Linked DNA regions of Variovorax paradoxus. Each later gene encodes a partner of the first gene's protein in a complex. Links are inferred from orthologs where the notes say so. Each region holds a gene or a part of one and is shown on either strand. Other genes may lie near its edges. The genes, in order: QHG62_RS10545 and dnaX.

Region 1 (3,310 bases):
GATGAGGCGCTTATTTTGGCCAGCATTGTCGAAAAGGAGACAGGCAAGGCCAAGGACCGCTCCGAGATCGCGGCTGTGTTCGTCAATCGCCTGCGCACCGGCATGCCGCTGCAAACCGACCCGACCGTGATCTACGGCTTGGGTACCACCTTCGACGGCAATCTGCGCAAGAAAGACCTGCAGGCCGATACGCCCTGGAACACCTACACCCGTGGCGGCCTGCCGCCAACGCCCATTGCCATGCCGGGCAAGGCCGCGCTGCTGGCGGCAGTGCAGCCGGCGCAAAGCAAGTCGCTGTACTTTGTTTCGCGCGGCGACGGCACCAGCCAGTTCAGCACCTCGCTCGACGAGCACAACCGCGCGGTCAACCGCTACCAGCGCGGAGGCGGCGAACCCAAACCGAAGGTTGCCCAATGAGTGAAGGCCTGTTTCTGACGCTCGAGGGCATCGACGGCGCGGGCAAGTCCAGCCATCTGGATGCAATGGAAGCGCTCTTGAAGGCGCAGGGCCGCACGGTCGTGCGCACGCGCGAACCCGGCGGCACGCCGCTGGCGGAAACCTTGCGCGGGCTCATCCTCGAACAGCCGATGGACCCGCTGACCGAATCGCTCCTGGTTTTCGCGGCGCGGCGGGATCACGTCACGCAAGTCATAGAGCCAGCGCTGGCCCGCGGCGACGTGGTGCTGTGCGACCGCTTCACCGATGCCACTTTTGCGTACCAGGGCTCGGGCCGCGGCTTCGATGCGCAGGTGCTGTCGACGTTGGAGCAATGGGTGCAAGGGGGCAGGGGAGCGGCAGGGTTGCTGCAGCCCCACATCACGCTGTGGTTCGACCTGGCACCCGAAATCGCCGCCCAGCGCCTGGCGGGCGCGCGCTTGCCCGACAAGTTCGAAGCCCAGCCGGTCGAGTTCTTCCGGCGTGTGGCAGCCGGCTACGCGGCCCGCGCGGCCGCCGATGCGCAGCGCTTCGTTCGAATCGACGCCAGCCAGACGCGCGACCAGGTCTGGCAGCAGGTCGAGGCGGCGCTTGTCGCGCGCGGCGCGCTGGCACCCGCGAGCGGGGCGGCATTATGAGCACCTCGGCACTTTCGCCCTGGCTTCAGCGCCCCCTCGCAGAGCTGCTGCGCCAGCGCGGCCATGCCTGGTTGCTGCAGGGGCCGTCGGGCCTGGGCCAATACGAGCTCGCGCTGGCGCTTGCCGCCGCATGGCTTTGCGAGCAGCCCAAGACAGAAGAGGGCGGCACCGCGTGTGGCCAGTGCCCAAGTTGCCACGCCATCGAGGTCCGAACCCATGCCGACCTTTGCGTGCTGATGCCCGAAGTCGCCATGCAGGAGCTCGGCTGGCCGCTCGACGAAAAAGCGCAGGCCGACATCGACGACAAGAAGCGCAAGCCCAGCCGCGAAATCCGCGTCGAAGCGATGCGCGATGCGGTCGGCTTTGCCCAGCGCACCAGCGCCCGGGGCCGCGGCAAGGTGGTGCTGGTGTACCCCGCCGAGCGCATGAACACCATCACCGCCAACGCACTGCTCAAGACGCTTGAAGAGCCGGTCGGGGACGTTCGCTTTGTGCTGGCGAGCGAGGCGGCGTGGCAATTGCTGCCGACCATCCGCAGCCGCTGCCTCGGCTTTACGCTGCCGTGGCCCGCAACGGCCGAAGCTGAAGCCTGGCTGGGTGCGCACGACGTACCCGCGGCCGACGCCACCGCCTTGCTGCGTGCGGCGGGCGGCCGGCCCAGCGATGCGCTGCGGCTCGCGCGCTCCGGCCAATCGCCCAAGGCCTGGTCGCTGCTGCCAAAGGCAGTGTTGCGCGGAGACGTCGCCGCGCTGGCGGACCAGGCGCCCTCGCAAGCCATCAGTGCACTGCAGAAGCTCTGCCACGACCTGATGGCCGTCGGCAGCGGCGCTGAACCCCGGTTCTTCGAGGCGGCCGACCTGCCGGCGGCAGTGCCTTCGCACCTGGCGCTGGCCCGCTGGTCGAAGTCGCTTGCCAGTGCGGCAAGAACCGCTGAACACCCTTTCAATGCGGGCCTGATGCTGGAAGCGCTTGTGAGCGAGGCGCGAACCACCCTAAACTCTGCTCCTCGCCGACCATGAACCAACCAGCCGCCCCCGCCGCCGCCGCAACGCCTCAACGGCCAAGCGTGATCCAGCTCGCCATCAAGGAAAAGGGCGCGCTCTACGCCGCCTACATTCCGCTGTTTGCCGAAGGCGGCATCTTCATTCCCACGTCGCGCGAATACCGGCTGGGCGACGATGTCTATGTGCTGCTGACGCTGCCTGAAGACCCGCAACGTTACCCCGTGGCCGGCAAGGTCGCATGGATCACGCCGCAGCGCGCCGCCGGCAACCGGGCGCCGGGCGTCGGCATCCGCTTTCCGTCGGACGAAAAGTCGCGCCAGCTCAAGGCGCGCATCGAGGCGGCGCTCGGCGGCTCGATGGCCTCCGACCGCCCCACACAAACTATCTAGGCTCGAAGGCCAGGCTCGCCCCCAGGCTGCGCGCACGTCGTGTCGCTCCGCCGACCCCCTGCCGGGGGCGACACCAGAGGCCCGGCAGCGCCGGTCCCTCGGCGTCCCTGGCATCCGCCAGACAATCAGCGCCATGTTTACCGATTCCCACTGCCACCTCACTTTCCCCGAGTTCGCGGACCAGATGCCGCAAATCCGCGCAGCCATGGCCGAAGCGCAGGTCGACCGGGCCTTGTGCATCTGCACCAAGCTCGAAGAGTTCGATGACGTGCAGGCCCTGGCGGCCCGCTACGACAACTTCTGGGCCAGCGTGGGCGTGCACCCCGACAACGAGGACATCGCCGAGCCCACGGTCGATGACCTGGTTCGCCGTGCGGCCTTGCCCAAGGTAGTGGCCATCGGGGAGACCGGGCTCGACTACTACCAGATGGAAGAGCGCAAGGGCGGGCGCAGCATTTCGGACATGGAATGGCAGCGCGACCGCTTCCGCGTGCACATTCGCGCCGCGCAGCAAACCCGCATGCCGCTGGTCATTCACACCCGCGAGGCCTCCGCCGATACGCTTGCCATCCTGAAAGAGGAGGGCGAACACGGCTCCGGCAAGGCCGCAGGCGGCGTGTTCCATTGCTTTACCGAAACCGCCGAAGTCGCGCGCGCGGCGCTCGACCTCGGGTTCTACATTTCCTTTTCAGGCATCCTGACTTTCAAGAAGGCGCAGGACCTGCGCGACGTGGCCGCCTTTGTGCCGCTGGACCGGATGCTGATCGAGACCGACAGCCCTTATCTGGCCCCGGTGCCGTACCGCGGCAAGACCAACAATCCGTCGTACGTGCCGTACGTCGCA
Region 2 (3,226 bases), 230 kb from region 1 along the record:
CGACCCTGTTGCGCTGGGCGCCTGGTTGCGGCGCTTCGGCGCGAGGTCGACCTGGAGCGCGGCGGCGCCAGCCCCCGAGGCACTTGAGTCGATGCTCTCGCTGTTCACGGGAGGCGCGGCAGCGGGCGACCGCCATACCGGCCAGGTTTATCTGTTCGACCGTCATGCCCGGCTGGTCTGGCGAACCAGCGAGTTGCCGCCGGCCGAAGAGGTCATGGCCGGGCTACGACAGATTGGTTAGTTGGATGCAGCGGCTGCCGATTCGGCGCCGCTGCGGGGGCGCATGCCGCGCCCGTCCGTTCATCGATGTTAGGTTGACGAGCCTTACCCCTGGCACTGACTACGCAGTTAGGGCTGCTTGGTTCCCCACCTGACCCGGTTGGCCACTTCACCATGCAGGGAGGCCCGTCAAAGGCTATTGTAACCCCCCAGGCTGCGCGCACTTCGTGTCGCTTCGCCCACCCCCTGCTGGGGGCGATACCAGAGGCCCGGCAAAGCCGGTTCCTCGGTATCCCACGGATGGACAGGGCTTTTTTTGATTGAGGGGTGGGGCCGGGGACCGCCTCCGCGCCTTTTAGAATGCCCCCAATGTCTTATCTCGTGCTCGCTCGCAAGTTCCGTCCGAAAACCTTTGGTGAGATGGTCGGCCAGGGGCACGTGGTGCAGGCGCTCGAGAACGCGTTGACCACGCAGCGCCTGCATCACGCCTATCTTTTTACCGGCACGCGGGGCGTGGGCAAGACCACGGTTTCGCGCATCTTGGCCAAATCGCTCAACTGCCAGGGCCCGGACGGGCAGGGCGGCATCACGGCCACGCCCTGTGGGATGTGCCAGGCCTGCAAGGACATCGATTCGGGCCGTTTCGTCGACTACACCGAGTTGGACGCGGCCTCGAACCGCGGCGTGGACGAGGTGCAGTCGCTGCTCGAACAGGCGGTCTACAAGCCGGTGCAGGGACGCTTCAAGGTCTTCATGATCGACGAAGTGCACATGCTCACCAACACCGCGTTCAACGCGATGCTGAAGACGCTCGAGGAGCCGCCGGAATACCTCAAGTTCGTTCTGGCAACGACCGATCCACAGAAGGTGCCGGTCACCGTGCTGTCGCGCTGCCTGCAGTTCAACCTGCGTCCCATGGCGCCTGAAACGGTGCTCGAACACCTCACAAGCGTGTTGCAGACCGAACAGGTGCCGGCTGAGCCGCAGGCATTGCGGCTCCTGGCACGCGCCGCGCGCGGCTCGATGCGCGATGCGCTGTCGCTCACAGATCAGGCCATTGCCTTCGGCAACGGCGAACTGCTTGAAACCGGCGTTCGCCAGATGCTCGGCAGCGTCGACCGCGGCCACGTGTTCAAGCTCATCGAGGCGCTGGCGCAGGGCGACGGCAAGACGGTGGTCGACACCTCCGAGGCGCTGCGGCGCGACGGCATGTCGGCCGCTTCCACGCTCGAAGAAATGACCGCCGTGCTGCAGGCCATGGCCGTGCTGCAGGCGGTGCCTTCGCGCGCGGAGTCCGCCGATTCGGCCACCGACCCGGATGCGGCCGACACGGCACGCCTGGCGTCGCTGATGCCGGCCGACGAAACGCAGTTGCTCTACAGCCTGTGCCTGCACGGCCGCGGCGAGCTGGGCCTGGCGCCCGACGAGTACGCGGCGCTGACAATGGTGCTGCTGCGGCTGCTGGCCTTCAAGCCTTCGGGCGCGGCACCTTCCGCATCGGCCTCTTCGGGCTCCGCGGAAAAAAAAACTCTGAATGAAGCGCCAAGGGCGGTTTTAACCCCCTCGGCAACACCTTCGGCTCGACCTGCACAGGCAGCTGAAGCGCCGGTTGTGTCTGCCGCGCCGCTGCCGCCGCAAGCCGGCTCGGCACCTGCCGGGCAGCGGCTTACGGTGGTCAGCGAGCCAATGCGCCAGGGCGGACCGCCGAGGCCTGGCGCTTCGGCCGAGCCGCAGGCTCTTGAAGACCGCCCCAGGGTGCTTGCGGTGCCAATTCGGGTCCAGCCGCCGCCGGGCCAGCGGGACGTGCCCCGTTCCGATGAGCAGCGCGCTCCCGCGCCCCCCATTCCGCCTAGCGAAGACGGCGATTTCTGGCATGCCACCGTCACGCAGATGATTGCGGCCGAGAGCATCAACGCCTTGGCGCGCGAACTTGCATTGCAGTCGCAGCTGGTGGCGCGCGATGTCGACCAGTGGATATTGCGCGTGGAGCGGGAACTGCTCAATCAGCCTTCTGCGCGCGAGAAGCTCGCCGACGCGCTCGCGGCCCTGGGCCACAGCGTGAAGCTGGCCATTGAAATCGGCGGCGTGATCGACAGCCCCGCGCGACGCAACAAACACGCGGCCGACGAGCGCCAGCGCGTTGCCGAAGAGGCGATTCGCAACGACCCCGAGGTGCAGATGCTGATGCGCGAATTCGATGCGAAGATCGTGCCTGGAACGCTCAAGCCCGCCTGAGCGCCGTCTCTTATCCTTTCCCCAATTTTCCCCAACCAATCAGGACCAACGATGTTCAACAAAGGACAACTGGCCGGCCTCATGAAGCAGGCGCAGGCAATGCAGGACAACCTCAAGAAGGCCCAGGAAGAGCTGGCCACCATCGAGGTCGAAGGCGAATCGGGCGCCGGCCTCGTCAAGGTCGTGATGACCTGCAAGCACGACGTCAAGCGCATCACCATCGACCCGAGCCTGCTGGCCGACGACAAGGACATGCTCGAAGACCTGGTGGCCGCCGCCTTCAATGCCGCGGTGCGCAAGGCCGAGGAAACCAGCGAACAGAAGATGGGCAAGCTCACGGCCGGCATGCCGGGCCTCCCGCCCGGCATGAAGCTGCCGTTCTGAGCGATTGATGGCCGACGCCAGCTCGCTCGACGCATTGATCGATGCGCTGCGCCGCCTCCCCGGGGTCGGCGTGAAGTCGGCTTCGCGCATGGCTTTTCATTTGCTGCAGCACGACCGCGAGGGCGCGCAGATGCTTTCGCGCGCCTTGCAGCAGGCGGCCGGAAACGTGCGGCATTGCGAGCGCTGCAACACCTTTACCGAGGCGCCGGTCTGCAACGTGTGCCTGGACCCGCGCCGCGACGCGAGCAAGCTTTGCGTGGTCGAAACGCCTGCCGACCAGGCGGCGCTCGAGCGCACAGGTGCGTTCCGCGGCTACTACTTCGTGCTGATGGGCAAGCTCAGTCCGCTCGACGGCATCGGGCCCAAGGACATCGGCCTGCAGAAGCTG

What was found.
Region 2: the proteins of QHG62_RS10545 (region 1) and dnaX are in contact, whole or in part, in a cryo-EM structure (PDB 8GIZ), measured with the Escherichia coli proteins. The link is inferred for Variovorax paradoxus from one-to-one orthologs.

What each region holds. Positions count from the first base shown.
Region 1 is NZ_CP123990.1:2,162,214-2,165,523, forward strand. Bases 82-3,080 are described here. They hold QHG62_RS10545 (DNA polymerase III subunit delta'), read left to right. Parts: upstream 82-1,069; coding sequence 1,070-2,092; downstream 2,093-3,080. Other genes in these bases: mltG (endolytic transglycosylase MltG), read left to right, coding at 82-417; tmk (dTMP kinase), read left to right, coding at 414-1,073; QHG62_RS10550 (PilZ domain-containing protein), read left to right, coding at 2,089-2,466; QHG62_RS10555 (TatD family hydrolase), read left to right, coding at 2,600-3,080. Also shown: more of mltG, read left to right, coding at 1-81; more of QHG62_RS10555, read left to right, coding at 3,081-3,310. UniProt on the Escherichia coli protein: Part of the beta sliding clamp loading complex, which hydrolyzes ATP to load the beta clamp onto primed DNA to form the DNA replication pre-initiation complex.
Region 2 is NZ_CP123990.1:1,931,021-1,934,246, forward strand. Bases 107-3,021 are described here. They hold dnaX (DNA polymerase III subunit gamma/tau), read left to right. Parts: upstream 107-588; coding sequence 589-2,454; downstream 2,455-3,021. Other genes in these bases: QHG62_RS09435 (SCO family protein), read left to right, coding at 107-241; QHG62_RS09450 (YbaB/EbfC family nucleoid-associated protein), read left to right, coding at 2,506-2,838; recR (recombination mediator RecR), read left to right, coding at 2,846-3,021. Outside these bases: more of QHG62_RS09435, read left to right, coding at 1-106; more of recR, read left to right, coding at 3,022-3,226. UniProt on the Escherichia coli protein: Part of the beta sliding clamp loading complex, which hydrolyzes ATP to load the beta clamp onto primed DNA to form the DNA replication pre-initiation complex.